Regions from separate parts of the Nonomuraea sp. NPDC051191 genome, predicted to be linked through region 1. Evidence: riboswitches for the same ligand, from Rfam matches in the RefSeq annotation. Region 1 holds a riboswitch; each other region holds the start of a gene.
What was found. A riboswitch is a leader RNA that binds a small molecule or an ion and turns the genes downstream of it on or off. The one in region 1 is predicted to bind thiamine pyrophosphate.
Positions count from the first base shown of each region.

Region 1 (9,927 bases):
ACTTCCGGGCACCAGGGGCAGGCGGATCTCGAACCGGCACCCCGGCCCTTCGTTGACCACCCCGATCATCCCATCGTGCGCCTCGACGATCCCCTGGGCGATCGCCAGCCCGAGCCCGGCGCCGCCGTCGGCGGTGGGCGTACGCGCGGCCTCCCCCCGGAACGCCACCTCGAACACCCGAGGCAGATCCTCCTCGGGAATCCCCCCGCAACCGTCGGCCACCGACAGACAGGCCATCCCCTGCCCGTCCACCGCGGCCCGCAGCACCACGGCCCGGTCAGAGGGCGTGTGCCGGACGGCGTTGACGACCAGGTTCCGCAGGGCCCGGCCCAGTGCGGCCGCGTCGACCTCCACGGGCACGGCCCCCGCCGCCTCCGCCGTGAGCACCACCCCCTTGGCCCTGGCCAGTGGCTCGACCCCGGCCAGCGTGTCGGCCACGAGGTCGGCGAGCCCGATCCTGGCCCGCGAGAGCCGCAACGCGCCCGCGTGGATCCGCGACAGCTCGAACAGGTCGTCCACCATGGCCGAGAGCCGTTCGACCTCCAGCTTGATCTGGGCGTGGTAGCGCGTGACCGTCGCGGGGTCGGCCACCACCTCGTCCTCCAGGGCCTCGGCCATGGCCCGCAGGCCGGCGAGCGGCGTGCGCAGGTCGTGGCTCACCCAGGCGACCAGCTCCCGGCGCGCGCCCTCCAGGGCGCGTTCCCGCGCGTACGCCTCCTCAAGGGTGCCGGCGATCTCCTGGAGCTCGGCCGGCAACCCCTGCGGCGCCCTGAACGGCACCTCCCGCACGGCCGCCACCAGCCGCCTGCTCTCGCCCACCACCCGCCTGGCCAGCACGAACGCCACCCCGAGCCCCACCAGGCCGCCCACAGCGACGACGCTGAGCACAAAGTCCTTGACCGCGCCCTCGATGATCATCTTCATGGTGATCGCGACCACGCCCGCCAGCGTCGCCGCCACGGCGACCACCACGACGACGGCCAGCATCACCCCGATCGACCTGGTCCGCAGCCGTCCCATCGCCCACACGCCGGCGGCCGCGACCAGCAGCCCCAGCACCGCCGAGACGGCCACCACCATGGGCAGCTCGCTCACGGACACCACGACCTCCGGGCACGTCTCCAGCAGACACGGCTCGGCGGGTGTCACCGCGCGATCTCCAGTGGCTCGTACCGGTATCCGACGCCCCAGACCGTGACGATCCGCCGCGGCTGCGTCGGGTCCGCCTCGATCTTCTCCCGTAACCGCCGCACGTGCACGGTCACGGTCGAGGAGTCGCCGAACGACCAGCCCCACACCTGGTCGAGCAGCGCCGACCGGCTGAACGCCTGCCGCGGGTTGCGCATGAGGTAGGCCAGCAGGTCGAACTCCCTGGCCGTCAGCAGCACCCGATGGCCGCCCAGCAGCACCTCGTGGGCCCCGACGTCGACGACGAGATCGCCGTCGCGCAGCACGCCGGTCCCGGCCGTGACGGACGCCCCCCGCGCCCGGCGCAGCACCGACTGGACGCGCAACGCCAGCTCCCGCGGGCTGAACGGCTTCGTCACGTAGTCGTCGGCCCCGGTCTCCAGGCCGACCACCCGGTCGATCTCCTCGCCGAGCGCGGTCAGCATGATCACCGGGACCGGCCACCGCTCCCTGAGCTTCCTGCACACCTGGAGGCCGTCGATCCTGGGCAGCATCAGGTCGAGCACCATGAGGTCGGGCGGATCGGCCAGCGCCCTGCGCAACGCCTCGGCGCCGTCGCCCACGCACTCGACCTCGTGCCCGTCGCGCTCCAGATAGCGCGCCACGACCTCGGACACGGTCGGATCGTCGTCGACCACCAGGATGCGGGTGTTCACCGTCTCACCGTACGGCTGAGCCCCACGTAGGGGACATGTACGTCACAGGTTCGTAAGCCTCGCGGATCATCCTCGGAGGACGTACGGTGGCCTCATGAGTAGAGTCGTCATGCTCGTTTTAGGGGCCATCCTCGGTCTCTTCGTGCTGTTCACCTTCGTTCTGCCCCTGCTGGCAGGTCTGTTCAAGCTCGTCCTGATCGTCGGTGTGGTCGCACTGATCGTCTTCATCGCGGTCACCATCGTCGGTAAGTCCCGTTCGTCACAGTGACGTCGTTCCTGTTCGATCCGTGGCTGGTGGGGATCACCATGATGGCGATCCTCCTGCTGGCCACGTGGGCAGCCACGTTGCTGCCCGCACTCGGCGGTGAGCACTCCGGCTTCCCGCTGACCTACGCGCGCCGCACGGCCTTCCAGCGGCTGCGCGATCCCGACGCGGCCGGACGCCCGCGTCCACGAGCGCCTTAGCCGAGCCCCGCTTCCGGTCAAGCGGGGCTCATCACACGTGAGCCCTGATCCGTCGTCATGTCTGAAGGGCTCATGATCGATTCACTTGTCACGTTCGTCATCGGCGTGTCCGGGGGTCACGCCGCGCTCGCCATCGTGCTGTTCACCCTCGCCGTACGCCTGGTCCTGCTGCCGCTCAACGTGCGCCAGGCGCGCACCAACCGGGTCAAGCAGCGGCTCGCGCCGGAGCTGCGGGAGCTGCAGAAGCGTCACGGACGCGATCCCGAGCGGTTGTCCAAGGAGCTGACCGCGCTGTACGCCCGGGAAGGCACGTCACCGTTCGCGGGGATCTTGCCGATGCTGGCGCAATTGCCGTTCATGTGGCTGATGTTCAGGGTGGCCACGCATCCGACCGCGCTGGCCGGGCACACGCTGTTCGGAGCTCCGCTGGGGCAGCAGATCGCCGGCGTGGTGGCCAATTTCGGTCTGATCAGTTGGCCGGTTTCGGTCTTCGTCGTCGTGATCGCGGGGCTCGTGCTGCTGGCATGGCTGTCGGCACGCTCGATCAAGGTCTCGGAGGACCAGCCGGAGCTGCTGCGGAAGGTCATGCCGCTGCTTCCGTACGGCTCGGCGCTGGCCGCGCTCGTGCTCCCCCTGGCGGGCGGCCTGTACCTCCTGGTCTCCACGGCATGGGCCGTCACCGAACGGGCCGTGCTCGCGGCCAGGGCCGCCTAACCGGCCTCCTTCAGGGCCGCGACCTGCCCGTTCACCGACGCGCCGTTGGGTGCGGGCAGGATGGCCCACACGGTCGTCGTGTCCCCGTCGTGACGAACCCCCCAGCTCTCAGCCACGTATTCGACGATTCCCAGCCCCCGGCCCCCGAGCGAAGACAGGGTCGGGCGGCCCGCCCGCGGCTCTGTCGCCGCACCCCCGTCGCTCACCGCCACCTCGATGTGATCGTCGCTACGCATCCAGGCGACCCTCACCATGCCTGAAGGCAGCGGATGCGCGTGCCGCAGCGCGTTGCTCAGCAACTCGCTCACCACCAGCACGGCATCGTCGATCGCGGCGGTGTAGACCCCACAATCCTGCAGGTCAGTGCTCAGACGCTGGCGGGCGACGGCGACGCTGGACGGCGCGTACGGCAGCAGCACCACGCTTGACACACCCACCTCCCCGTTCCCTGTGCCCCCCGCGGGAACACTCCCCGGTACGACCGAAATGCCCCGTTAGCCAATCGCAGAAACCGCATCTCGATCACAGCTTGTACACATTGGACGATAGATCAGCTCAACTGTGACCACCTCGTTACCGCATCGGTGTGTCGGATCGGATAGTGGAAGCGCGCCTCAGCACCAACCGCATCCTCGTACCCCCTCCGGACCTCGGTTGAGCACTCACTTCTCCCCCCTGCGCCCTGGCCAGACTGCGCACGATATAGAGCCCGAGCCCCACTCCACCAAAGCGCCTCCGGTCCCCGCTGTCCACCTGGACGAAGCGCTCAAAGATCCGTTCGCGGTCAGGCGGTGAGATTCCGACCCCCTCGTCATCCACCACTACGACCACGTCGTCGCTCTCGGACCAAGCTTCAACACAGATCAATCCACCCATTGGGGAATATTTAAACGCGTTCTCCAGCAATTGCCCCAAAACGATGTCGGTTGCCAGGGCGTCGCCCAGCACCGGGGGCAATCCGTCCGGGATGCGGACCTCGACGCGGTGGCGGTCGGACAACACGGGAAGGCCGAGCGTGGCCGCGTGGATGCGGGCGGCGAGGTCGAACGCCTCGATCCGCACCGCCAGCTCGTCCGCGCCCGCCCTGGCCCCCAGCAGGAGATGGTCCATGAGCTGACCCAGCGATCCGGCCCGCTCGGCGATCGTGTGCACGGCCGAGCGCCGTTCGGAGTCGCTCATCTTGTCCCAGCGCGCGTCGAGCGTGCTGGCGAACCCCCGCACGATCGTGATCGGCGTACGCAGCTCGTGGCTGGTCGTGGCCAGGAAGAGGTCCTTGGCCTCCTCCAGCTCCTTGGCCTGGGTGACGTCGCGGAAGTCGATGACGATCTCGCCGGTCTCCTCGATCTTCGCGCTCACCACGTCCAGCCACCGGCCGTTCTCCATCTGGAACGTCAGCTTCTCCCCGGGGCTGGGCAGCGGGAACGGCGGCGGCCCGCCGATCACGACGTCGGCCGGGAAGGCGGTCAGCTCGGCCGCGGCGGGGTTCCAGCGCACGACCCGGCCGGCGTCGTCCAGCACGGCGATGCCGTCGGCGCTGGCGTCGAACACGGCCCGCTCGTGCGCCCGCTGCCGTACCGCCTCCTGGTAGGCCACCGCGTTGCCGACCGCGATGCCGGCGTGCCCGGCCAGCAGTTCGAGGAGCTCCAGCTCCAGGTGCCCGGGGGCGGTCCCGGCGAACAGCGCGTAGAGGGCGCCGTAGGGGCGTCCGCCGACCGCGGCCAGGCCGAGCGCGATCGTGTGCAGCCCGTTGAGCCTGGCCCACACCAGGTCGTCGAGCCCGTGGGACTCCAGCATCACGGTCTTGCCCGTGCGTAAGAGCTTGTCCACCAGGCTCGTCCGCAGGCCGGTGGTGGTGCCCCTGAGCGTCTCCGGCAGCCGGTACGTGCTGACCAGCCGCAGCCGCTCCCCCTCGATCAGCACGAAGCCGCCCGCGTCCGCGCCCGTCAGCTCGGTCAGGCTGGCCGAGATCCGGTCGAGCACGGCCGGCAGCTCCAGCTCGGAGTTGATGTCGCCGACCACGTCGGTGAGCCGGCGCACCAGCCTGGCCCGGCGTTCCATGCGCAACCCGGCCACCTCGTCGGCCCGGGCGGGATGGTGGACGCAGACGTAGCCGACCACGGAGTTGCCCAGGCGCAGGGCGTTGATGTCCACCCGCAGGTCGAGCGCGCCGCCGTCCTTGTGGACGCGCTTGGTGCGCAACGACACCTGCCCCCCGGTCCGTACGCGCTCCAGCACCGCGTTGTGCTCGGCGGTCAGCTCGTCGGGGACGATCGGCGCCCGGCGCCCCAGCATCTCGGCGGCCGTCCAGCCGAACAGCTGCTCGGCCGCCGCGTTCCAGACCAGCACGCTCTGGTCGCGGTCGAGCGCCACCACGGCGTTGGGGGAACCGGCGAGCACAGCGCGAGCGATCTCCTCGTCACTGCCGACCCATGTGTCCCCCACACCTCCATAGTGCACGTGGCGTGGTGGGTCTGACGGGCGATCCGTCCGATACGCTGCGCTCACGAAGATTCCGGTGGCTGAAACGGGTGAGAGGCATGTCGAGCAGCGACCTCGATGCCCTGCTGAGAGTGACCTCCAACACCTACAAGGGCGAGGGCCCGCCGCACATCGCGTTCGGCACCTACGACGGCGCCGTGGGCAGGCTGGTCCTGGCGGTCACCGGGAAAGGCATCGCGGCCTGCAGTTTCGAGTCCGAGAACGTCGTGTACGAGCGGGTGGCCAAGGAGGTCGGCACGTTCATCGGGCCCGACGCCCGCCGTCTCGACCCGGTGCGCCGGGAGCTCGACGCGTACTTCTCCGGGCGGCTGCGCACGTTCGCCACGCCGGTCGACCTCGCGCTGGCCACGCCGTTCGCCCGTAGCGTGCTGCAGAAGACCATGGCCGTCCCCTACGGCACGACCACGACGTACGAGGAGATCGGCGCGAGCATCGGACGGCCGCGCGCGCTGCGCGCGGTCGGCAACGCGGTCGGCGCCAACCCCGTCTGCGTGATCGTGCCCTCCCATCGGGTGGTCCGTGAGGACGGCGAGCTCGGCGACTACGCCGGAGGCGTGGCCGCCAAGCAGCACCTGCTCAACGTCGAGCGCCGCGTCTCAACGGCCCGCTGACCGGCGCAGGCCCCTGGTGAGCCCACCGGTCAGCCCACCGGTCAGCCCACCGGTCAGCCCACCGATCAGCAGGGTCACCAGGGCGGCGACGAGCGCGCCGCCGAGCGCGCCGTTCATCCACGTCTCCCGTGTGAAGCCGACCGCGTCGCGGGCGGCCGCCCAGAAGTCGTCCCAGCCGGCGACGGTGGGCGTCGAGGTGGTGAACCAGTAGGCGGCGAAGCCGAGCGCCCACGGCAGCAGCATCAGCCAGCGCGAAGGCGCGTCCTCGGCGGTGTTCCAGCGGGCGGCGCCGCCGAGCACGAAGTAGTCGACGGCCAGCACCGCGAACATCGGCACGAACACCGCGCCGATCACGCCGAGGAACGCGCCGTAGGAGGTGACGTCCACGACCAGGGCGATCGCGGTGGTGAGCACGCCGATCGCGGTGGAGACGACCCGCCGGTCGACCTTCGGCATGAGGTTCTGGAGCGAGACGGTGGTGGAGTAGACGTTGGCGAAGGACTGGTCGGTCTCGCGCAGCACCAGGATGCCGAAGAACAGCGCGCCCAGCGGCGCCACGACGAACGGCTGGAACACGACCATGCCGTCGGCCTGGACCGCCTGGGCGCCCGCGATGGCCACCGCGTACACGCCGAGGGCCAGGCAGGCCACCTGGGCGACGGTGTAGCCGCCGACGACGCCGGTGAAGGCGGCCCGGCTGGAGCGCGAGTGCCTGGCGAAGTCGGCGGCCATCGGCACCCACGACACCGATAGGGCGATCACGTAGTCGACGGCCGGGGCGAAGGCCGTCCACGACCCGCCCGTGTACGTCGGCGCCTCGCCCAGGAACGACACGGTGAACCAGATCAGCGACACGATCACGCCGACGGTCACGTACCGGCGCAGCAGCCTGATCGACCCGAGCGGCCAGACGGCCAGCGCGGTGGTCAGCACGCCCGCCACCACGACCCACATTTGGTACGGGACGTCCCCGAAGATGGCGTTCGCGGCCTTGGCGATCACCCAGAGCTCGAAGGCCCCCCAGCCGAGCATCTGCACGATGTTCAGCACGGACGGGACGTACGACATCTTCGCCCCGAACAGCCCGCGCAGCAGCACCATCGCCGGCCGCCCGGTCTGCGTGCCGGGAATGGCCGACAGGCCCACCATGGCGGTGCCGATGAGGCTGCCGACCACGGCGGCCGTGAGCGCGGCCACGAGGCTGAGCGGCGCGCCGCCCAGCGGGTCGATCAGGATGAGCGCCCCGGAGAAACCGAGGAGGCTGACGCCGAGGTTGGCCCAGAGCGCGCCCTGGTCGAGGACGCCGAGGGTCTTGGGGGGCGCGCCGTCAAGGGTCAGCGGTACTTCGTCGACGACATGCGTCATCGCACACTCCCTACGCCGGCATTACCCGGACAGGTTCAGGCGGTCGGCAGCGGCTGTGTTACTGCCCTCTCAGCCCGGCACCCCGAGCTCCCGCGACTATGCAGTTGGCGCCCTCATCATGCCTCAATGGCGGCAGAACCGCCACAGTGGGGCATTCAGGCCACGAACGGCTGCTGTCCGGTCTCGCTGACCATCGGACGGCGGGCGAACTCCCACGACTGCATGCCGCCGCCCACGTTGACGGCGTCGCGCCCGAGCTGGTTGAGCCACGCCGTGACCTGCATCGACCGGCCGCCCACCCGGCACACTACGTAGACGGTGCGGTCGGCGGGCACCTCCTCGACGCGGCCCTGGATCTGCGACATGGGGATGTGCACGGCCTCGGGGGCGTGGCCGGCCAGCCATTCGTCCTGTTCGCGGACGTCGAGCAGGTAGGCGTCGTCGGGAACGGCGGTGGCCTCGATCTCTGGAACGGTCATGCTTCCATCATCCCGCGCCCCGGACCCTACTTGAGCAGGCGCGACATCCGCCGGTCGGCCAGCGGCCTGCCGCCCGTCTGGCAGGTCGGGCAGTACTGGAGCGAGGAGTCGGCGAACGACACCTCGCGGATCGTGTCGCCGCACACGTCGCACGGCTGGCCCGCCCGGTTGTGCACGCGCAGCCCGGACTTCTTCTCCGCCTTGAGGTCCTTGGCCGCCAGCCCGTGCGCCCGCTCCACGGCGTCGTGCAACGTCGTCACGATGGCCTCGTGCAGGTCGGCGATCTGCGCGTCGGTCAGCGTCGCCGCGATCTTGAACGGCGACATCCTGGCGGCGTGCAGCACCTCGTCGGAGTAGGCGTTGCCGATGCCGGCGATCACCTTCTGGTCGCGCAGCAGGCCCTTGATCTGGGCACGGTTGCCGCCCACGATGCGCTTGAGCGCCTCGACGGTGAAGGCGTCGTCGAGCGGGTCGGGGCCCAGGGCGGCGACGCCCGGGACGTCCTCCGGCTTGTCGGTGACGTAGACGGCCAGCCGCTTCTGCGTGCCGGCCTCGGTCAGCTCGAACCCGGGGGCCAGGCCGTCGTCGTCGGGCGCCAGCCGTACGCGTACGGCCAGCGGCCCCTTGCCCGGCCGCACCGGCCGCGCGCCGGACAGGTCGTCACGCCAGCGCAGCCAGCCGGCGCGGGCCAGGTGGATGATCAGGTGCAGGCCGTCGCAGTCGAGGTCGAGGAACTTGCCGTGCCTCGACACGCCCGTGACGGTGAGCCCGCCGAGCGCGGTGACCGGCGGGTCGAACGTCTTGAGCGCCTGGAAGGCGACGACGTCCACGCCCGCGATCGAACGGCCGACCGCCCGCTCGCGCAGGAAGTGGGTGAGCGACTCCACTTCGGGAAGTTCCGGCATGCCACCAGGGTATGGCGCGCGCCGGGCCGTCACGCGACTACGGCACGTCCCAGAAGGCGAGTTCGTGGGCCATGCCCTCGGTGAACAGCGCCTCCGCCCGTACAGGATCGGGGTCGGCCTCGTCGATCATCTGCCCGATCCGTACGGTCAGCGCCGCGAAACCGGGATCGGCGTACGTGTCCACCCAGGCCCGGTAACGCGGCTCGGCGGGCGGGTTCTCCGCAAGGATCTTCCCAAGACTCGAATATCCCCACATGCACGGATAAAGCGCGGCCAGCCCCTCCCCATAAGACCCCGCCGCCTCCAACAGGAACGCCGTGTACGCCACACACGCCGGCCCCTTCACCGCGTTGTCCAGGTCGGCCCCGAACTCCGCCGACAACGACCGATGCAGGCGCAACTCGTCGTGGTACGTCGCGTGCGCCAGATCCACCAGGTCCCCCAGATGCCCGTCCGGCGCCTGCCAGGCCAGCCTGGAGAACACCCGCACGTAGTCGAGCAGGTACAGGTAGTCCTGCTCCAGCCAGGACCGGAAGACCGGCTCCGGCAGGTCGCCACGCCCGATCCCGGCCACCGTGGGATGGTCGAGCTGCGCCTGGAGCAGCGGACGTCCGATCGCGTGAAGTTTTTCCGAAATGCTCATGCTGGGAGGTTAGTGTCGAGGCATGACCGTGACGATCGCCGAAGAACTCCTCCTGCTCGCCTACAGCGAGGAGGAAGGCAGGCAGCTCATCGGGGGCATCCAGCTCGACCCCGCGCTCGGCGGCGCGATCCTCGCCGAGCTGGCCGCCGCGGGCCGCGTGGAACTGGCCGACGACAAGGTGACGGTCAAGGACCCGGCCCCGCTGGGCGACGAGGAGCTCGACGCCGCCCTCGCACGCATGGCCGAGGACGGCAAGGCCAGGAAGCCCGCGTGGTGGGTGCAGCGGTTGCAGTCGGGCAAGCTGCGCTGGCGGCTGCTCACCAGGCTCGCCGAGTCGGGCGTGCTGGCCGAGGAGCGCAGGAAGGTCCTGGGGATCTTCCCGACCACCCGCTGGCCGGAGTC
Region 1 covers NZ_JBITEZ010000001.1:543,116-553,042, reverse strand. The annotation lists gene ACIA8R_RS02605 (HAMP domain-containing sensor histidine kinase) at 1-1,149, opposite strand, end outside; gene ACIA8R_RS02600 (response regulator transcription factor) at 1,146-1,844, opposite strand; gene ACIA8R_RS02595 (hypothetical protein) at 1,939-2,112, shown strand; gene ACIA8R_RS02590 (DUF6412 domain-containing protein) at 2,109-2,309, shown strand; gene ACIA8R_RS02585 (YidC/Oxa1 family membrane protein insertase) at 2,382-3,023, shown strand; gene ACIA8R_RS02580 (ATP-binding protein) at 3,020-3,445, opposite strand; gene ACIA8R_RS02575 (ATP-binding protein) at 3,597-5,465, opposite strand; gene ACIA8R_RS02570 (methylated-DNA--[protein]-cysteine S-methyltransferase) at 5,561-6,133, shown strand; gene ACIA8R_RS02565 (purine-cytosine permease family protein) at 6,119-7,498, opposite strand; TPP riboswitch at 7,489-7,602, opposite strand; gene ACIA8R_RS02560 (rhodanese-like domain-containing protein) at 7,654-7,977, opposite strand; gene ACIA8R_RS02555 (DNA-formamidopyrimidine glycosylase family protein) at 8,004-8,882, opposite strand; gene ACIA8R_RS02550 (TenA family protein) at 8,920-9,525, opposite strand; gene ACIA8R_RS02545 (GPP34 family phosphoprotein) at 9,548-9,927, shown strand, end outside.

Region 2 (9,927 bases), on a different contig from region 1:
GGTCGCCATACCGCCCCGGGCGATCCGGCTCTCGATGCGGTAGCGCCCATCGAGGAGCCGCCCGACCAGGGGGTCCGCAGTCGTCTTATCCACCACCCCCCTGAGTTTACGGGCGTTTTGGCACCGGCAGGGCCCGCGCGCCCGAAACCGATGCGGAGACGTTCCCAGGAGAGCGGCCCCGACCGGCGGGAGGACCCGGCGCGAGCCGAGCCCTCCGAGGGATCTGAGGAGGATCCTACGCGGCGAACTTCCGGCGGGCCCCTACGGGGTCGTCGGCGAGGACGCCTCCGCGTAGCGGCGGCGCGGGATCCTGCCCGCCTGCCGCGCCTGGCGCCCCGCCGCCACGGCCGCCCTCATCGCCGAGGCCATGAGCTCGGGCCGCTGCGCGCGGGTCACCGCCGTGGCCAGCAGCACCGCGTCGCAGCCCAGCTCCATGGCCAGGGCGGCGTCGCTGGCCGTGCCGATGCCCGCGTCGAGGATCACCGGCACCGCGGCGGCCTCCACGATGAGCTCGATGTTGTGCGGGTTCCTGATGCCGAGGCCCGACCCGATCGGCGCGCCCAGGGGCATCACGGCCGCGCAGCCGGCCTGCTCCAGCCGTCGCGCCAGCGCCGGGTCGTCGCCGATGTACGGCAGCACCACGAACCCGTCGGCCACCAGCCGCTCGGCCGCGTCGAACGTCTCGATCGGGTCGGGCAGCAGCGTGCGCTCGTCGGAGATGACCTCTAGCTTGACCCAGTTCGTCCCCAGGGCCTCGCGGGCCAGCCGGGCCGTCAGGACGGCCTCGCCCGCGGTGAAGCAGCCCGCGGTGTTGGGCAGCACCTTGATGTCGCGGCGGCGCAGCACGTCGAGGACCGAGCCGCGGGCGCCGGGGTCGAGCCGCCGCATGGCCACCGTGGTCAGCTCGGTGCCCGAGGCGGCCAGCGCCTGGTCGAGCACCTCCAGGGAGGGCGCGCCGCCGGTGCCCATGATGAGCCGGGAGGAGAACTTCTCCCCGGCGATGATCAGCTCATCCACCCTGCACCGCCGTCAGCACCTCGACGCGGTCGCGGTCGCCGAGCGCCGTCGTCTCCCACGAGCTGCGCGTCACCACCTCGTCGTTCACGGCCACCGCGACCCCGGTGGTGGCGGTGGTCAGCGTCCGTACGGCCTGGGCCACGGTGGTGCCGTCGGCCACCTCGTGCGCGGCGCCGTTGATCGTCACAATCATGAAATATCCCGAAATCTCGCGGGCGAGCACAGCGCGGCCAGCTCGCCCTCCTCACCCGTCAGAATCCCCACACCCGGCAACGACCCCGCCCCGCGTGACGCCACCCCTGAGGACGCGGCCGCCCCTGAAGACGCCGCCCCTGAAGACGCCGCCCCTGAGGACGCGGGCCCCCCTGGAGACGCTGTCCCTCGGGACGCTGCCGCCCCTGAAGACGTTGGCCCCTTGGGGGCTGCCCCTGATGGCGGCGTCACCGTGGTGGGGGTCGCAGGGGACGGTGTCGCCCCGGCAGGTGTCGTGAGGGTTGCTGTGACCAGGGCCGCCGTGAGGGGGGCCAGCAGGACCCCGCCCCGGTGGTGGCCGGTCGCCAGCACCAGCCCGGGAGCCTCGCCCGGCCCGATGATCGGCAGGTTGTCGGGGGTGCCCGGCCGCAGCCCGGCGACCACGTCGGCGACCTCCAGCTCGGTGACGCCCGGCACCAGCTCCCTGGCGTCCCGCAGCAGCTCGTAGAGCCCGCCGGCGGTCACCCGGGTGTCGAACCCCAGCTCCTCCTGCGTGGCCCCGAGCACCAGCTCGCCGTCGCCCCTGGGGACGAGGTAGACGGGGGCGCCGTGCACCATCCCGCGTACGCACCGCCCGAGCAGCGGCTGCGGCGAGCGCAACCGCATGATCTGTCCCTTGATCGGCCGTACCGGCACGCCGGCCAGCTCTCCGCTCCACGCCCCGGCGGCCAGCACCACGCAATCGGCCGCGATCTCCCGCACGGCGGCGCCAGGCTGACCCGGGTCGGGTTCGAGGCGCACACCGATCACGGCACCCGCCGCGGCCCCGGTCATCGCCCCGATCCCAGCGCCGGTCCCAGCACCGATCCCAGCGTCGGTCCCAGCGTCGGTCCCAGTGCCGGTCCCAGTGCCGGTCGTGGTGTCGCCGTCGCGCAGCAGCCCGGTCACCCGCGCCCGCACCAGGGGCACGCCCAGCCGGTCGAGCGCGGCCAGCAGCGCCGCCGTGACGCGGCGCGGGTCGACCCAGGCGTCACCGGGGGCCAGCAGCCCGCCGCGCACCGACGGGGCCAGCATGGGCTCCAGGCGGCGGCACTCGCGCCCGGTCAGCCGCTCCACCCGGAGCCCCAGCTTGTCCATGAACGCCGCCAGGTCGTCGAGCGCCGCGAGGTCGTCGGCCCCGAAGGCGACGTCGAGCGTGCCGTCGGCGCGCAGGTCGAGCCCCCGGCGCGCGGCCTCCATCGACCCCGCCTCCCCGGCCACCCGCCCGAACCCGCCGCCGAACCCCGAGCCGGTCTCACTGCCGAACCCCGCGCCGAAGCCCGAGCCGGTCCCACCGGCGAGCCCTGTGGCGAAGCCCGCGGCGGACCCGTCGTCCAGCCCCGCGTCGGCGGCCAGCTCGGCCGCGAAGGACGGCCACCGGCTCAGCGACGCGGCCCCCAGCCGCAGCAGCGGCTCCTCGGTGTAGGCGACCTCGCTGACGGGGGCGAGCATCCCGGCCGCCGCGTAGGAGGCCCCGCGGCCCGGGGCCGGGTCGACCACCGTGACGGGCGACCCCGCACGGGCCAGCCGCCAGGCGATCGACAACCCGACGACCCCGCCGCCCACGATCACATTCATCCGCGCTCCCTTCGCCGGCATGATCCGGATCAGGTGTCTTGCGGTCGAAGGCCCGTTCAAGCCTTCCTCTCAGCCCGGTGACGGCCGGACTCCCGCGCGTCTTGCCCTCCCAGCCTACGGCCTCGGTGCGACGCGCCGGCACCGCCCCCGTTATGGTCATGAACGTGAACCATGTCGTAGTGGTGGGAGCGGGCCTGGCCGGGCTGCGGAGCGCCGAGGCGCTGCGCGGGCGCGGCTTCACCGGACGGATCACGCTGATCGGCCAGGAGCGCCATCGGCCCTACGACCGCCCGCCTCTGTCCAAGGCCGTCCTGTCGGGCGCCGCCGACTCCAGCTTCCTAGAGGCCGACCTCGACGCGCTGGAGATCGACTTCTGGCCCGGCGTCACCGCCAAGGCCCTTCGCCGGGGCGTCCTGGAGACGACCGAGGGCGAGCTCGGCCATGACGGCCTGGTGATCGCCACCGGCGCCGAGCCGATCACCGTGCCCGGCGACGGCCCCCAGCACGTCCTGCGCACCCTCGACGACGCCCACGAGCTGCGCGCCGGGCTGGTGGCCGGGGCGCACGTCGCGATCATCGGCGCGGGCTGGATCGGCGCCGAGGTCGCCACCGCCGCCCGCAAGGCCGGTTGCACGGTGACCGTGATCGAGGCCGGCCCCACCCCGCTGGCCAACGCCGTGGGCCCGGAGATCGGCGCCCGCACCCTGCACTGGTACGACGGCATCGACCTGCGCCTGAACACCATGGTCGACGAGGTGGACGAGGGCGGCGTACGGCTGGTGGGCGGCGAGTTCGTCCAGGCCCACGTGGTCGTCACCGGCATCGGCGTGCGGCCCGCCATCGAATGGCTGGCCGGTTCCGACATCGACCTGCACAACGGCGTCGTCACCGACGAGCACCTGCGCACGTCCATGCCGGGTGTGGTCGCGGCCGGCGACTGCGCCGCCTGGTGGTCGCGCCGCTACGGCACCCGGCTCCGCGTCGAGCACTGGGACACCGCGCTCGGCTCGCCCGAGGTCGCCGCCGCGACCCTGCTGGGCGAGGAGGCCGTCTACGATCCGGCGCCCTACTTCTGGTCCGAGCAGTTCGGTCACATGGTCCAGTACATCGGCCACCATCCCTCCGGCGACCGCCTGGTCTACCGGGGCGAGCCCGAGGGCAAGTGGTCGGCCGTCTGGCTGACCTCGGGCGACACCCTCGCCGCGGTGCTCGCCGTCGACCGGCCCCGGGACTACGTGCAGGGCCGTAGGATCATCGAAGGCGGTCACCGCCTCGACACAGAACGCCTGGTAGATCCAGAGGTCCCCCTACGGGATTGTGTTGTTTGAGCAAGGACGGCATGTGGTAGTTGTGGTTTCGTGACGCTTTCTGTTGCACAGATCGACCGGGAGACCGACCAGCTCGTCGACGAGTGGCTCACTCTCCCCGAAGTGGCCTCACGCCTCGACCTTTCGATCGGGCGGGCCAAGCAACTCCTCAAGGACCACAAGCTGCTCGGCGTACGCCGCGGCGGCGGCGGGCCGCAGGTGCCCGCGGTGTTCCTCGACGGGAAGGACGTGATGAAGGGCCTGCCCGGCACACTGACCGTGTTGCTCGACGCCGGCTACGACGACGTGGAGTCGCTGCGCTGGCTCTTCACCCCAGACGAGTCCCTGCCGGGGTCGCCCATCGAGGCGATCAAGGCCGGCCGTCACACGGAGGTCAAGCGGCGTGCCCAGGCCCTCGGTTTCTGAGGCCCGCCTCTATCTCTGCACCGACGGCCGCCGCGACCGCGGCGACCTGGCAGAGTTCCTCGATTCGGTGCTGGCCGGCGGCGTGGACATCATCCAGCTGCGGGAGAAGGGCCTGGAGGCACGCGAAGAACTCGCGCTCCTGGAAGTCTTCCGCGACGCCTGCGACCGGCACGGCAAGCTGCTGGCCGTCAACGACCGGGCGGACATCGCCTACGCCGCCCGGCCCGACGTGCTCCACCTGGGGCAGGACGACCTTCCCGTGACGGTCGCGCGAGAGATACTCGGCGACGACATCGTCATCGGCCGGTCCACCCACTCCATCGCCGAGGCGTCCGCCGCGGCCGTGGAGGAGGGCGTCGACTACTTCTGCTGCGGCCCGATCTGGCCCACGCCGACCAAGCCGGGCCGCCACGCGCCCGGCCCGGCGCTGCTGCGGCACGCCGCGTCGCTGGGGTCGGCCTCGGACCCGGAATCGCCGCGGCCGTGGTTCGGGATCGGCGGCATCGACCTCGCCAACCTCGACGAGGTCATGTCGTACGGCGTGAGCCGCGTGGTGGTCGTACGCGCGATCACCGACGCGGAGGACCCGGGGGCGGCGGCGGCCGAGTTCGCCAAGCGCCTGAGCCCCTGAACCGACCGGGCGCCCGTCCTCGACGGGCGCCCCAGGCCAGGTGCCCGGCCAGAGTGCCGGGGTCAGGTCTTGCGGGACGTCGCGGCGATGGCCAGCTCGGTCAGCGCCGTGCGCGCCTCGGCGGTGACGGGCGCCTCGTCGAGCGCGGTCAGGGCGTCGGCGAGATAGCCGGCGATCAGGTCTTCGCACTCCCGCAGCGCGCCGGTGTCCGTGATGATCTCGCGCAGGGCGGTCACCCCGTCCTCGTCGAGCGCGGGGTCGCCGAGCAGCCTGCGCACCGTCGCGGCCGACTCCGGCGTGGCCGCGGCCAGGGTACGGGCCACCAGCATCGTGCGCTTGCCCTCCCGCAGGTCGTCGCCGGCCGGCTTGCCGGTCTGGGCCGGGTCGCCGAACACGCCGAGGATGTCGTCCCTGAGCTGGAAGGCGATGCCGACGCGGCGGCCGTAGCCGGTGCACAGCTCGTCCATCCACGGCTCCAGGGCGGCGGCGGCGAGCACCAGGCCGAGCCGGAGCGGCTGCTCCACCGAGTACTTGCCGCTCTTGAACAGCGCCACCCGCAGCGCCGACTCGAAGGTGTTCTCGCCGTGGGCCTGCTCCAGCAGGTCGAGGTACTGGCCGCACATCAGCTCGGTGCGCATGTGGTCGTGGACGGGCTGGGCGGCGGCCAGCGACGCCGGCGGCAGGCCGCTGGTGCGCCACATCTCGCCCGACCACACCAGCAGCAGATTGCCCAGCAGGATCGCGGCGCCCTCGCCGAACTGGTCGGCCGAGCCGTGCCAGCCCTCCTTCTCGTGCAGGGTCTGGAAGCGGCGGTGGGCGGCCGGCATGCCCCTGCGCAGGTCGCTCTTGTCCATCACGTCGTCGTGCACGAGCGCGCTGGCCTGCAACAGCTCCAGCGACGCGGCGGCGGTGAAGATCTCCGGCACGTCGGTGCCGCCCGCGCCGCGCCAGCCCCAGTAGCAGAACGCGGGACGCAGGCGCTTGCCGCCGGCCAGCAGGTCGCCCGCGGCGGTGCGCAGCGGTTCGAGTTCGGCGTCGCCCGAGGCGGGCAGTTGCCGTTCGACGAACTCCCCCAAGGCGCGCTCCACCTGGGTGCGCAGGGCGTCCATGCTCGCGGCGTCAGTGGTCATGCCTTGAGACTAGTGGGCGCGGACTCGGGTTCGGGTCCCCGGTCTAGGGGCGGTCGACCCGGACACCGGCCTGTACGCTTGGTGCATGGCGCTTGGTCGACCCTCCGTCCTGCCCGATCGTGTCCCCACCGTCCGCGAGCTGCTCGCCACCGGTGGCCGGTCGTTCTCCTTCGAGTTCTTCCCCCCGAAGACCGACGAGGGCGAGCGGCAGCTCTGGAAGGCGATCAGGGAACTGGAGTCGCTGCGGCCCACGTTCGTCTCGGTGACCTACGGCGCCGGCGGCTCGACCCGCGACCGCACGGTCGACATCGTCGAGCGCCTGGCCCACGACACCACGCTCACCCCTGTGGCGCACTTCACGGCGGTCAACCACTCGCTGCGTGAGCTGCGTCACCTGGTCGGCCGCTTCGCCGACGCGGGCGTGCGCAACATCCTGGCCGTGCGCGGCGACCCGCCCGGCGACCCGACCGCCGAGTGGGTGCGCCACCCCGAGGGCGTGCTCTACGCCGAGGAGCTGGTGCGGCTCATCCGGCAGGCGGGTGAGTTCTGCGTGGGCGTGGCGGCGTTCCCGTACAAGCATCCGCGGTCGCCGTCCGTCGAGTCCGACACCGACTACTTCGTGCGCAAGTGCCGCGCGGGCGCCGACTACGCGATCACCCAGATGTTCTTCCAGGCCGACGACTACCTGCGGCTGCGCGACCGGGTGGCGGCCCAGGGCTGTGACACGCCGATCATCCCGTGCATCATGCCGGTCACCCAGATGAGCACGATCGCGCGTTCGGAGCAGCTGTCGGGGGCGCCGTTCCCGTCCGACGTGGCGGCCCGCTTCGAGGCGGTCGCCGACGACCCGGCCGCGGTGCGGGCGCTGGGCATCGAGCACGGCGCGGAGCTGTGCCAGCGGCTGCTCGACGAGGGCGCGCCCGGGATCCACTTCATCACGTTCAACCGGTCCAGCGCGTCGCGCGAGGTGTTCCAGCGCCTGACGCCGGTCGCCGCCACCGCCTGACCCCGTACAAAGACCCCGTACAAAGACCCCGTACAAAGACCCCGTACAAAGACCCCGTACAAAGCGGTGCCCGTCACCCGCCCGCAGGGGGACCGGGCGGGTGACGAGCAAGGGGTGGTATTCGGTAGGTAACGTGTCCGTCACTTTCTGTCACCAAGATGCCCGGCGGCATGCCCAGGCAAACCCGTCAAGCCCAGGGCTTTACCCGCGGTGACGTGCGACGCGTTCAGTCGAGGGGGAGTGGGCGGCCCACGATGGCGTACTCCTCGTGGCCGCCGGGGAAGACGAAGCGGGTCAGCAGGTCGGTGAAGCCCAGGCCGGCGTAGAGGTGGCGGGCGGCCGTGGGGCGGTCGTGGGTGGACAGCACGGCCGAGCGTTCGGGGCGGCCGGCGCACAGGGTCCTGATCATGGCCCGGCCGATGCCCTTGCCCTGGTGATCGGGGTGCACGTGGATCTCGGCCAGCTCGAACGCGTGGCCCATCCAGGCGTGCGCGGCCTCCTCGCCGGCCTCGTCGGCCAGCGCCCTGCTCACCACGTCGTGCCACCACTGGCCGGTCGCGCCGCGGAATCCGTAGGCGAAGCCGACGATCCGGGGGCGTTCCGTGCCGGTCGGGTCCCGCAGCTCTGCGAAATAGCACTGGAAATGGGGATATGTCCCGTGATTTCGCATGATGGTCTTGCGGCCGGAGATCTGCTCGGGGGGCGGGTTCATCGCCGCCGTATAGATGTCGATCACCGTGTCCAGGCGCTCGGTGAACTCGGCCGGGCCCGCCCCGCGAAACTCGATCACCCGTCGCACATTACTCGACGTCGACCGCGGTGCCCCCGGTGATCGTCACCAGCTCCTCGAACGTCGTCGGGAAGACCGTCAGCGGGTGGCCGCCGGCCGCCCACACCACGTCGTGCTTGCTCAGCCAGTTGTCCACGAGGGTGCGGACCGGGGCCGGATGGCCGACCGGGGCCACGCCGCCGATCGGCTGACCGGTCGCGGCCCGGACGAACTCCGGCGTGGCCCGGCGCACCCGGGCGACGCCCGCCGTACGGGCGATGAGCTCGACGTCCACCCGGTGGGCGCCGCTGGTCAGGACCAGCAGCGGCGCGCCGTCGGCGTCGAAGATCAGGCTGTTGGCGATCGCCCCCACCTCGCAGCCGAGCTGGGCGGCCGCGGTCGCCGCGGTCGGCGCCTTCTCGGGCAGGACGACGATCTCCCCGGCGGCCCCCACCGCGCGCAGGGCGGCCTCCACGACGACGGCGTTCGCCGGCAACTTCTCAGACATGAGGACACTCTAAACAGGTTGACCGCCTTATTACCTGTTCGTGGTAGGTGGTGTAGGGTCCATCGATCCGGAGTGTTCGTGACAAAAGAGGTGGTACCGGTGGGGGCTCGACGGCTGCCCGGAGTGGCTGCTCTTCTGACGGCTGGGGCCGTCGTACTCACGGGCTGCGCGCAGACGGTCACACCCGCCGCGCCGACCGGCCTGACCGGTACGGCGAGCACCCCCGGCACCGCGGGGGCCAAGGCGGGCCCGGCGGCGGCATCCGTCACCGCACCCGTCACGGCGCCCGTATCGGCGCCGCGCAAGACGCTGAAACTGGGCGCCAAGGGCGAGTCCGTCACCTGGCTGCAGCGGCGGCTGACCGCCCTGGGCTACCTGCCCGGCAAGGCCGACGGCAGTTACGGCGGCACCACCCTCGCCGCCGTCTGGGCCTTCCAGAAGGTCAACGGCATCACCCCGACCAGCACGATCGCCCGCAGGACGTGGGAGGCGCTGGAACGGCCGAAGAGCCCGAAGGTCCTGGTGGCCAACGGCAAGCCGACCCGCGCAGAGGTCAACCTGACCAAGCAGATCATGGTCCTGTACGTCGGCGGCCAGGTACGGCTCATCACCCACGTCTCCTCCGGCAGCGGCGTCCCGTACTGCGAGACGACCGCCTGGCAGGGCAAGGAGCAGCGCTTCTGCGGCTCGGCCCGGACGCCGACCGGCGACTACCGCACGACCTGGCGCGCCGGCGGCTGGCACAAGTCCTACCTGGGGCAGCTCTACAACCCGATCTTCTTCAACGGCGGCATCGCCTTCCACGGCGCGCTGTCGGTGCCGCTCTCCCCGGCCTCGCACGGCTGCGTGCGCATGCCGATGAACGTGGCCGAGGTGCTGCCCGGACTGCTCGGCAAGGGCGTTCCGGTGCACGTGAGAGGTGCGTTCAGGCGCGCATAACGTCCGCATAACCGGATCCGGTGACGGCCGGGTTATCCGCCTCTTGCTGGACTTCCCCCGACTTCTAGGGGGATTCCATGGCGACGACGTCCATAGTTCGTGTTCCGGCCCCTGCTCCGCACGTGCGGCGCGGGGGCCGGTCGCTTCTGCGGTGGACATTGGCGATCGGGTGGGTGGCGCAGGTCGTGCTGCGGCTGTGGTTGTTCCGGCAGCACACCGGGCCCGTGGCCAACCCGGACGAGACCGGGTACCTGCTCGCCGCCCGGTGGCTGACCGGCGGGCCCGGGGCGGATCTGACCGGGTTCACCTTCTACCAGGGGGGTTATCCGCTGCTGCTGGCGCCGGTGTTCTGGGTCACGCGTGACCCGGTGGTGGCGTACCGGCT
Region 2 covers NZ_JBITEZ010000005.1:277,405-287,331, forward strand. The annotation lists gene pknB (Stk1 family PASTA domain-containing Ser/Thr kinase) at 1-93, opposite strand, end outside; gene ACIA8R_RS16190 (thiazole synthase) at 262-1,017, opposite strand; gene thiS (sulfur carrier protein ThiS) at 1,010-1,210, opposite strand; partial or broken gene ACIA8R_RS16200 (FAD-dependent oxidoreductase) at 1,468-2,427, opposite strand; partial or broken gene ACIA8R_RS16205 (FAD-dependent oxidoreductase) at 2,593-2,847, opposite strand; TPP riboswitch at 2,816-2,932, opposite strand; gene ACIA8R_RS16210 (FAD-dependent oxidoreductase) at 2,985-4,154, shown strand; gene ACIA8R_RS16215 (Rv2175c family DNA-binding protein) at 4,185-4,559, shown strand; gene thiE (thiamine phosphate synthase) at 4,537-5,190, shown strand; gene ACIA8R_RS16225 (polyprenyl synthetase family protein) at 5,253-6,320, opposite strand; gene metF (methylenetetrahydrofolate reductase [NAD(P)H]) at 6,406-7,326, shown strand; gene ACIA8R_RS16235 (GNAT family N-acetyltransferase) at 7,553-8,116, opposite strand; gene ACIA8R_RS16240 (YbaK/EbsC family protein) at 8,127-8,603, opposite strand; gene ACIA8R_RS16245 (L,D-transpeptidase family protein) at 8,727-9,542, shown strand; gene ACIA8R_RS16250 (hypothetical protein) at 9,701-9,927, shown strand, end outside.
Region 2: it holds a riboswitch for thiamine pyrophosphate, as region 1 does, so the genes downstream of both, ACIA8R_RS16205 (FAD-dependent oxidoreductase) here and ACIA8R_RS02565 (purine-cytosine permease family protein) in region 1, are expected to answer to the same signal.

Region 3 (9,927 bases), on a different contig from region 1:
AGGCGTCGGACATCTTCTGGTCGCCGGAGGCGTTCGGGTGCACGCCGTCGTAGGTGTCGGTGCCCGTGCTGAAGCCCGTCCACTGGTCCACCACCGTGACGGGGGACTGGGCGGTGGTGGTGGCGGCGGCCCAGGCGGGGACGGCGTTGTCGAAGGCCACGACGCGTTGCGCGCAGTCGGCGCAGGTGGCCGGGTTCATCGGGATGATCTTGGCGACGAGGATCTTCATGTCGGGGTTGCTCGCCCGCATCTGGTTCACCAGGGTGGTGAACGCGCCCAGGATCGTCGCGGGGGCGATGTTGCTCCACACGTCGTTGGTGCCGAGGTGCATGACGACGATGTCGGGCCTGGTGGCCGAGAGCCAGCCGGGCAGCAGGCCCTGGTTCGCGATGTTGGTGGCCAGGTAGTCGCCGTGACCCTCGTTGTCACCGTCGTGGGCGACGTGGTGAGGACGAGCACCGCGCCGGCCAGTGCCGGCATCGCCGTCAGTAAGGCGCTGATCCTGCGCATGTCCACTCCCATCGCGTGGCCTGCGCAGATGGTAGGAGCGGGCGGGGGAGACGGGGAAGGCGGCCGTCCGAACGGAAGGCGGCGACCTGCGGGAACATCCCCTACACCGATGTGACTTTCACGATCGCGAGCGGGCAGGGCCCGTGGTGCAGCATGCCCTGGCTGACCGAGCCGATGAGCATGCCCTTCAGCGTGCCGTGCCCCCGGCTGCCGACGACCAGCAGGTCGGCCCCGGACGCCGCCTCGCGCAGCACCTCGACGGGATGGCCGTGCACGACGTCCTCGATCACCTCCACGCCGGGATGGCACTGCCGGGGTATGGCGAGGAACGTCCGCAGGGCCTCGCGGGTCTCGCGTTCGGCCTCAGGATCGGCGGGGTCGAAGCCCGAAGCGCGCGGCCAGGCCCAGGCCTCCACCGCGCGCAGGCGGGCGCCGCGCAGCTCGGCCTCGGCGAAGGCGAACTTCAGCGCGCGCAGGCTCCCCTCGGAGCGGTCCACACCGACCACCAGTTCCCCGCGCGGAACGGCGGGCGGGTCGCGGACCAGGACGACGTCCGTGTGGGCGTGCGCGGCCACCCCGTGGGCGACCGAGCCGAGCAGCAGCCCACGGACGCCGCCCAGGCCACGACTGCCGACGACGAGCAGTTCGGCCTGCTCGGCGGTCTTGATGAGCGCGGCGCGGGGATCGCCGGGCACGAGTTCCGTGGTCACCTCGGCGCCCTGCTCGCGGGCGTGCCGCTCGGCGGCCGCGAGCACTTCCTTGGCGCCGTCGCGCATCCACTTGCCCACCTCCGCGTACCGGCCGGAGATCGGGCGGCAGACCCAGTCGGGCACCACGTGGGCCACGGTCAGCGACACCCCGCGCAGCACTGCCTCCTTGGCGGCCCAGTCGACGGACAGCAGTCCGGTCGGCGAGCCGTCGACACCTGCGACGATCATGGTCAGGCCACGTAACATTCCACTTCGGCGCGGCGGTACGCCAAGCCCTGTCTGGTGGACTCGTCGATGCACGCGCGCTCGGTCCTGCTGAGGAGTAGTTCGCCGCAGACCGTCACGCCGGAGTACGTCCGGCAGTCGAGTGAACGGTTGCGCCGGCCGATGCGGTAGTTCTCCTGGACCGCCTGCCTGCACTTGGCGCGCAGGGCCTGCGTGTCGGCGTAGCGGCACTGGGCGGTCAGGATCCGGTACTGCTGCTTGCTCACTTCCTGCTGCTCGATGCCGTCCCCAGAGGCGGCAGCCGGTCCGATCGTGGTCAGAGCCACGATCGCGGCCACAGCGGCGATCTTCATCATAGTTCCCCTGAGGGGGTCCGTACCGCCAGGGGCGATCGTCAAACCTTAGGCTGATCGCCATGCTGACGCTCCGGTACGACGAGCCCGCCCCCGACTGGGAAGGACACGTCCTTCCGATCGGCAACGGAGCGCTCGGCGCGTGCGTGTTCGGGACCCTCGGGACGGAACGCGTCCAGCTCAACGAGAAGTCGTTGTGGACCGGCGGTCCGGGCAGCGCGGAGCCCGGCGCGTCGGGGAACTGGCCCGAGGAGCGGCCCGGCGCGCTGGACGCCGTGCGCCGGATGATCGACGAGCGGGGTTCGGTCGCGCCGGAGGAAGTGGCCGGAATCCTCGGAAACCCGTCCTACAGCACGGTGGGGCACATCCCCGGGTTCGGGGCGTACCAGAATTTCGGTGAGCTGCTGCTCGACGTGACCGGTGGTTTCTCGGGCGGCTACCGGCGCACGCTCGACCTGGAGACGGCGGTGGCCGCCGTGACGTACGAGGACGCCGACGGCGTGGTGCTCACCAGGGAATATTTCGCCTCGTACCCGGCGAAGGTCATCGTCGGACGGCTGACGGCGGCACGCCCGGGGCGGGTGGGGTTCACGTTACGGTTCGGCACAGCGCACCCAGGCGGGGAGGAAGTGACCGCCGAGGCGGGACGGCTGCGCGTCCGGGGCGTGCTGGCCGACAACGGCCTGGTGTACGAGGGCCAGGTCCAGGTGCTGACCGAGGGCGGCACCCGTACGGACGAGGGCGACCGCGTCGTCGTGACCGGCGCCGACAGCGCGGTGTTCGTGTTCTCGGCGGGCACCGACCACGCGCCCGTCCATCCCGGTTACCGGGGCCCGGACCCGGCGGCGCGGGTCACGGCGGCCGTGGACGCGGCGGCGCGCCGGCCGTACGGGGAGCTGCGGGCCGAGCACGAGGCCGACCACCGGGCGCTGTTCGGCCGGGTCCGCCTGGACCTCGGCCAGATCATGCCCGACCTGCCGACCGACCGCCTGCTGGCCGGCTACGAAGGGGCCGCGAGCCCGTCCGACAAGGCGCTGGAGACGCTGTACTTCCAGTACGGCCGGTACCTGCTGATCGCCTCCTCCCGCCCCGGCTCGCTGCCGGCCAACCTCCAGGGGGTGTGGAACGCGTCCAACTCGCCGCCCTGGGAGTCCGACTACCACACCAACATCAACCTCCAGATGAACTACTGGCCCGCCGGGCCGGCGAACCTGGCCGAGACGGCGGTGCCGTACCAGGAGTTCGTGGCGGGGCTGCGCGCGCCCGGACGCGAGACCGCCAGGTCGATCTTCGGCACCGAGGGGTGGGTGGTGCACTCCAACACCAACCCGTTCGGGTTCACAGGGGTGCACGACTGGCCCACGTCGTTCTGGATGCCGGACGCGGCCGGCTGGCTGGTGCGCCAGCTCTACGAGCGTTACCTGTTCGACGGCGACGAGGGTTACCTGCGCGGGCACGCCTACCCGGCGATGCGCGAGGCCGCCGAGTTCTGGCTGGCCAACCTGCGTCCCGACGTGCGCGACGGCAGCCTGGTCGTCTCGCCCGCCTACTCGCCCGAGCACGGCGACTTCACCGCGGGCGCGGCCATGCCGCAGCAGATCGTCCGGGACCTGTTCGCCTGCACGGCCGAGGCCGCGCGGACGCTCGGCGTGGACGCCGAGTTCGCCGGACGGCTGCGCGCGGCGGCCGACCGGCTCGATCCCGGGCTGCGCGTCGGCTCCTGGGGGCAGCTCCAGGAATGGAAGGCCGACCTCGACGACCCCGCCGACCGGCACCGGCACGTCTCCCAGCTCTACGCCCTGCACCCCGGCACGCAGCTCACCGCTCCCGAGCACTTGGCGGCGGCGCGTACGACCCTCGAAGCCCGCGGCGACGGAGGCACGGGCTGGAGCATGGCCTGGAAGGTCAACTTCTGGGCCCGGCTCAAGGACGGCGACCGCGCGCTGAGCATGCTGAGCGGGCAATTGCGGTCCAGCACGCTGCCGAACCTGTGGGACACGCATCCGCCGTTCCAGATCGACGGGAACCTCGGCGCGACCGCAGGGGTGGCCGAGATGCTGCTCCAGAGCCACGCCGGCGTCGTCGAGCTGCTGCCCGCGCTGCCGTCCGCCTGGCGCGCGGGCTCCTTCGACGGGCTGCGCGCCCGCGGCGGCTTCTCGGTGGGGGTGACCTGGACGGACGGCGTGCCGGCCGAGGTCAGGCTGACGTCGGCGCGCGGCGGGACCGCCCGGCTGCGCGGCCCCGGGTTCGCGCTCGACCTGGAGACTAGGGCAGGGGAGAGCTACGCGCTGTCGCCAGCACGCTGAACCAGGTGCGGTGGGTCACGCTCGACTCGTGCCAGGCGACCGCGAACCCGGCCGAGTCCAGCGCCGTGAGCAGGTCGCCGGCGTCGCGATGGACGAACCAGCGCTCGTACTCGGTCCGGTAGGGCACCGGCTCCCACCCCTCGCTGTCGCCCAGGGCGGTGGTCAGCGCGAGCACCCCGCCGGGGCGCAGTGTCGCGTGCCAGGCGCGCAACGTCGACTCGGTCTGCTCGGACGGCACGTGCACGAGGGCCGCGGCCGACCAGATGCCGTCCAGGGACGCGGGCGCCAGCGGCGGGTGCCGCAGATCGCCCAGGACGGTGGGAACGCCTCGCCCGGCGGCGAGAGCGGCCATCCCGATCGACAGGTCCACGCCCACGGTGGACAGGCCGCGTCCGGTGAACCAGGCCGACTCGCGCCCGGGGCCGCACCCCAGGTCGGCGACCGTGGCTCCGGCGGGAAGGGATGAGGCGAACCGTTCGCGGAAGGCCGCGAACGAAGGAAGAGGAGCGGCGAACCGCTCGTCGAACTGGTTCGCGATGACGTCGTAGGTGGCGGTCGTGTGCGCAATGGGATCAGACATCCCCTTGATCCTGCCACGCGCGAGGTTATGATCGCGGTGACCAACGCGGGAGCCCGGTGTGGACCGGGCTGAGAGGACGGCTGCCAGCCGCCGACCGCCAGAACCTGCTCCGGATAATGCCGGCGAAGGGAGTTTGCGCGATGAGCGACGCGCGCTTTTCCAAGATCCACATCGGTGACCTCCAGGTGCCCATGCGCGAGGTCAGGCTGTCGAACGGCACGTCGGTGCGGCTCTACGACACCTCAGGGCCGTCGCGTACCGACCGCTCGGCGTGGGGGTCCCCGGTCACCCAGCTCGGCGCCGCGCGGCGCGGGGTGGTCACCAAGGAGATGGAGTTCGTGGCCGTCCGGGAGGGCATGGCGCCCGAGTTCGTACGGCAGGAGGTCGCGGCCGGCCGGGCGGTCATCCCCGCCAACGTCAACCATCCCGAGTCCGAGCCGATGGCCATCGGCAGGAACTTCCTGGTCAAGATCAACGCCAACATCGGCAACTCGGCCGTCACCTCCTCGATCGAGGAGGAGGTCGAGAAGATGACCTGGGCCACCCGCTGGGGCGCCGACACGGTCATGGACCTGTCCACCGGGCCGAACATCCACGAGACCCGCGAGCAGATCATCCGCAGCTCGCCCGTACCGGTCGGGACCGTGCCGATCTATCAGGCGCTGGAGAAGGTGGGCGGGCGTCCGGAGGCGCTGTCGTGGGAGGTCTACCGCGACACCCTGATCGAGCAGTGCGAGCAGGGCGTCGACTACGTGACGGTGCACGCGGGCGTGCGGCTGGCGCACGTGCCGCTGACCGTCCGCCGCAGGACCGGGATCGTCTCGCGGGGCGGTGCGATCATGGCCGCCTGGTGCCTGGCCCACCACCGCGAGAGCTTCCTGTACGAGCACTTCGACGAGATGTGCGCCCTGCTGGCCCGCTACGACGTGACGTTCTCGCTGGGCGACGGCCTGCGCCCGGGGTCGATCGCGGACGCCAACGACGAGGCCCAGTTCGCCGAGCTGCGCACCCTGGGCGAGCTGACCAAGGTCGCGCACGCGCACGACGTGCAGGTGATGATCGAGGGCCCCGGCCACGTGCCCATGCACAAGATCAAGGAGAACGTCGACCTGCAGCGCGAGCTCTGCGACGACGTGCCGTTCTACACCCTCGGCCCGCTCGTCACCGACATCGCACCCGGCTACGACCACATCACCTCGGGCATCGGCGCCGCCATGATCGCCTGGTACGGCACCGCCATGCTCTGCTACGTCACCCCCAAGGAGCACCTGGGCCTGCCGAACCGGGACGACGTCAAGACCGGCGTGATCACGTACAAGATCGCGGCGCACGCGGCGGACCTGGCCAAGGGCCACCCGCAGGCCCAGGCGTGGGACGACGCGCTCTCGGACGCCCGGTTCGAGTTCCGCTGGGAGGACCAGTTCGACCTGTCGCTCGACCCGGACACCGCCCGCGCCTTCCACGACGAGACCCTGCCCGCCGCGCCCGCCAAGACCGCGCACTTCTGCTCGATGTGCGGCCCGAAGTTCTGCTCGATGAAGCTCAGCCACGAGGTACGGGCGGGCATGGCCGACAAGGCGGCCGAGTTCACCCGGAAGGGCGGCACGATCTACCTGTAGCCCGCCGCGGTCAGCCGGGCAGCGTCTCGCCGCCGATCGGGGCCAGCACCTCACCCGTGTAGTACGAGGACAGCCGGTCGGCGGCGAAGAACACGTACGAAGGGGCGATCTCGTCGGGGTCGGCGGCCCGCTTCATGGGCACCTGCGCGCCGAACGTCTCCACCTTCTCCTCCGGCATCGTGGCCGGGATCAGCGGCGTCCAGACCGGGCCGGGGGCGACGGCGTTGATCCTGATGCCGCGTTCGACCAGGTTCTGGGCCATGGAGTAGGTGAAGGCGTTGATCGCGCCCTTCGTCGCGGCGTAGTCGATGAGATTCCTGTTGCCGCGCAGGCCGTTGATCGAGGAGGTGTTCACGATCGCGCAGCCCTCCCGCAGGTGCGGCAGCGCGGCCTTGGTGACGCGGTAGTAGCTGTGGATGTTGACCGCGAACGTGTGCTCCCACTGCTCGTCCGGGAGCTCCTCCAGGGAGTCCACCGGCGCCTGGTAGGCCACGTTGTTGACCAGCACGTCGAGGCCGCCGAGCTCGGCGACGGCCTGCTCCACGACCGCCACGCAGTGGTCGCGGTCGGCCAGGTCGCCGGGCAGCAGCACGCAGCGCCGCCCCTCCCGCTCGACCAGGCCGCGGGTGTGGTTGGCGTCGTCGTGCTCGTCGAGGTAGGCGATGGCGACGTCCGCGCCCTCCTTGGCGAACGCGACCGCCACCGCCCGGCCGATGCCCGAGTCACCACCGGTGATCAGCGTCCTCTTGCCCGCCAGCAGGTTCCTGCCCTCGTAGCCGCGCATCTCGTCGCGCGGCTCGGGGGACATGTCCCCCGTACGGCCCGGGTACGGCTGGCTCTGCGGTGGTGGTGTGTCTGACATGTCCGGCGGTCTTCCCCCGGCGGGGTATCGGTAACGTCACGGCTTGCCCAGGTCAGCCCTTTCTGAAGTCCTGAACCTCCTTCCACACCCGTTTGTGCTCGATCAGCCTGGTGTCGAAGACCTTCGTCCCGGCCTCCTTGGCGTACGTGGCCAGTTCGCCGCTCTTGGCGCGCTTGAGGAAGTCGGCCTGCTCCTTGAGCCGGGTGCGGACGGTCTCGACGGCGGTGGACAGCGTGTCGTCGTCCTCCCAGCGGTCCAGGTCGGCGGCGAGCAGGTCGCGCTCGGCCAGCAGCTTGTCCGCGACCGACTTCGCGTTCTTGACCAGTTCCTCCTGCTTGTGGTCGGCGGCCAGCTTCATCGCCGTCCGGTCGAACGTGATGTCCACCCCGCCGTCCTTCTTCTCCGCGTGGCCGCCGCGGTCGCCCTCGTTGACCGTCGCGAACGGCATGAGGTTGCGGAACGACAGGTAGGCCATCGCGGCCGTGGGCGCGTCGGAGGCGTTCAGCACCGCGGCGGCCTCGTCGAACATGCTCGCGAGCTGGCGTCCCTCGATCTGTTCGACGGGCAGCAGCGCGGCCAGTTCCATGATCCGCGACTGGAGGTCCTTGCGCACGGCCTCCTTCAGCGCCCTGACCGCCTGGGGGCCGGTGGTGGCGTCCGAGACGAGGTGGTTGGCGTGCTGTGTCTCGATCGCCCAGGCGGTGGTGTGGCAGCCCATCCCGGCGACGCCCGGCGGGGCGGGCGCGCGCCCGTTGATGACCAGGGACTCCTTCAGCGACGGGTCGAAGTCCACCACCAGGTTCGTGTCGGCGGCCTCCGACGCCCAGGTGGTGCGCTTCGGCTCGACGGTGATCGGCGGCTGGTCGGCCAGCCGCGCCGTGATGCTCTCGATCAGCGGCGGGAGCGCGTCCGGGACCGCCCTCTTGGGGAACAGCTCCGGGTACTCCTTGCGCAGCGCGCCCTCGAACTGCTTGACCATCATCTCCGCTGCCGCCCGGCCGAGCTTGCCGTCCACCGGCTCGGGCAGCCCGGCCGCGGTCACCGCGTGCGGGTAGGCGGCGGCCATCACCCGCAGGTGCCTGTCCAAGAGGTCGGACAGGACGACGACCGCGTACTCCGGCGCGCCGTCGCCGATCTTCTTCAGGTCCGTGGCGACCTGGCCGGCCTCGGCGAGGATGCGGGCGTTCCTGGCCGACGAGATCGCCTCCTTGGCGCTCTCCGCCCGGCGCGCGGTGTGCGGCTGCTGGAGCCGGGTGCGCGCGTCCTCCGCCTTGGCCCTGAGCGCGCCGGCCGCGCGGTGCATGCCCTGGTAGATCCCGGGTGCCTTCTGCACGTCCTCGATCCGGTCGAGGAGGGCCGGGATGCCCTGCAACGCCGTGACCCGGTCCTTGTTGGTGGCGACCGCCGTCAGCGCCTTGTCCAGCTCGGTGTTGATCGACTGGAGCTCGGCGTACTGCTTGGCCACGTCCCCGTAGGACTGCGGGTTGAGCGCGTACTCGACGTACGACTCGCGCATCGACGCGTCGAACGCGAACATCTTCCACAGAGCCGTCCTCATCTCGTTCTGCTCGGACTGGCGGGGTTTGGGGGCGCCCGTGCCCTTCTCGGCGGCCAGCTTCGCCGCCTTGACCTCGTACGCCAGCAGAGCCCCCCGGTACGTGCCCTCACCCGACCCCGTCGAGCCCCTGGCCGAGGCGGGCGGGACCGTGCTGAACGGCAGGTGGTTCAGGAAGTTCAGATGCTGGGCCACCGCCGTGGCCAGCGCCTGGGCCGCCTTGCTCTCGTTCTTCTCGCTCAGGGCCAGGGCGCACTGCTCGGCGACCAGGCGGGCAGAGTTCTCCAGAGGCCCGACCCGGCTGGTCGCGTCGTCGGCGTCGACCGCCTCCAGGCGCATCAGCAGGTCGCGTGCCGTGCCGTCCGGGTCGCTCACCTGGGCCTGCGCCGCGGCCTGCATCGACAGCAGCGCCGTGGCCGCCTCCTTGACGGTCAGGCCGTACAGCGAGGCGCGTACCGAGTCCACGACCCCCTGCCACGAGGTCGTGTGGTCGCCCATGCGATTGCCGAAGGGGGAGGGCGTGCGCTGGAGCCGGCTGATGAGCACTCCGGCGATCTTCTTCGGTCCCGCGTCGCCCCGCAGGTCCACCAGGGGGCGCAGGTGCACGACGGCGCCCGCCGGGAGGTCGTGCTCCCGTGCCGCGAACGTGACCGCGCCCCAGACCTCGCTGCGCGGCTTGGAGATGGCGATGGTGCGCGGGCGCGTGTCGGTCTCCATGGCCTCGCCTCGGTCCAGGGACAGGACCGGCGCGCTCTTCCGCTTCTCCAGCCGGACGACGGGCGTGACCTCCTCCTCGGAGTCACCCTTGTTCTTCTTGCGTAAGTTCGTCTTGCTGCTCTCCGACTTCGTGCCGCCCTGCCCCTTGGACCGCTTCCGCTTCATCCCCACCCCTCCCCGTGCCATCGTCAGCCCGATGCTCCTCCTCGGGACGCCCCAACGGCAGTGCCCTGACCTCATCCGGCCACGTCCGGCGGATCTGTCGTAGGTGATCAATAGACTCGCCCGCGTGCCGACCGCCTGGGACGAGATCCGCGACCTCATCGACGCGCGCCACACCGACACGCTCGTCTCCCGCCTGCTCACCCTCGACGCCGACGAGCGCAAGCTCGTCGCCGGATCACTCCGCGAGCACGTCGCCCTCCGGCGCGACGACCTCGCCGACCCCGACTGGGAGGAGATCGGCGAGGTCGGCTGGACACCGCCCGCC
Region 3 covers NZ_JBITEZ010000007.1:88,035-97,961, forward strand. The annotation lists partial or broken gene ACIA8R_RS21270 (GDSL-type esterase/lipase family protein) at 1-538, opposite strand, end outside; gene ACIA8R_RS21275 (universal stress protein) at 612-1,448, opposite strand; gene ACIA8R_RS21280 (hypothetical protein) at 1,451-1,801, opposite strand; gene ACIA8R_RS21285 (glycosyl hydrolase family 95 catalytic domain-containing protein) at 1,861-4,104, shown strand; gene ACIA8R_RS21290 (class I SAM-dependent methyltransferase) at 4,064-4,684, opposite strand; TPP riboswitch at 4,720-4,832, shown strand; gene thiC (phosphomethylpyrimidine synthase ThiC) at 4,825-6,303, shown strand; gene ACIA8R_RS21300 (SDR family oxidoreductase) at 6,314-7,165, opposite strand; gene ACIA8R_RS21305 (hypothetical protein) at 7,218-9,602, opposite strand; gene ACIA8R_RS21310 (DUF6493 family protein) at 9,727-9,927, shown strand, end outside.
Region 3: it holds a riboswitch for thiamine pyrophosphate, as region 1 does, so the genes downstream of both, thiC (phosphomethylpyrimidine synthase ThiC) here and ACIA8R_RS02565 (purine-cytosine permease family protein) in region 1, are expected to answer to the same signal.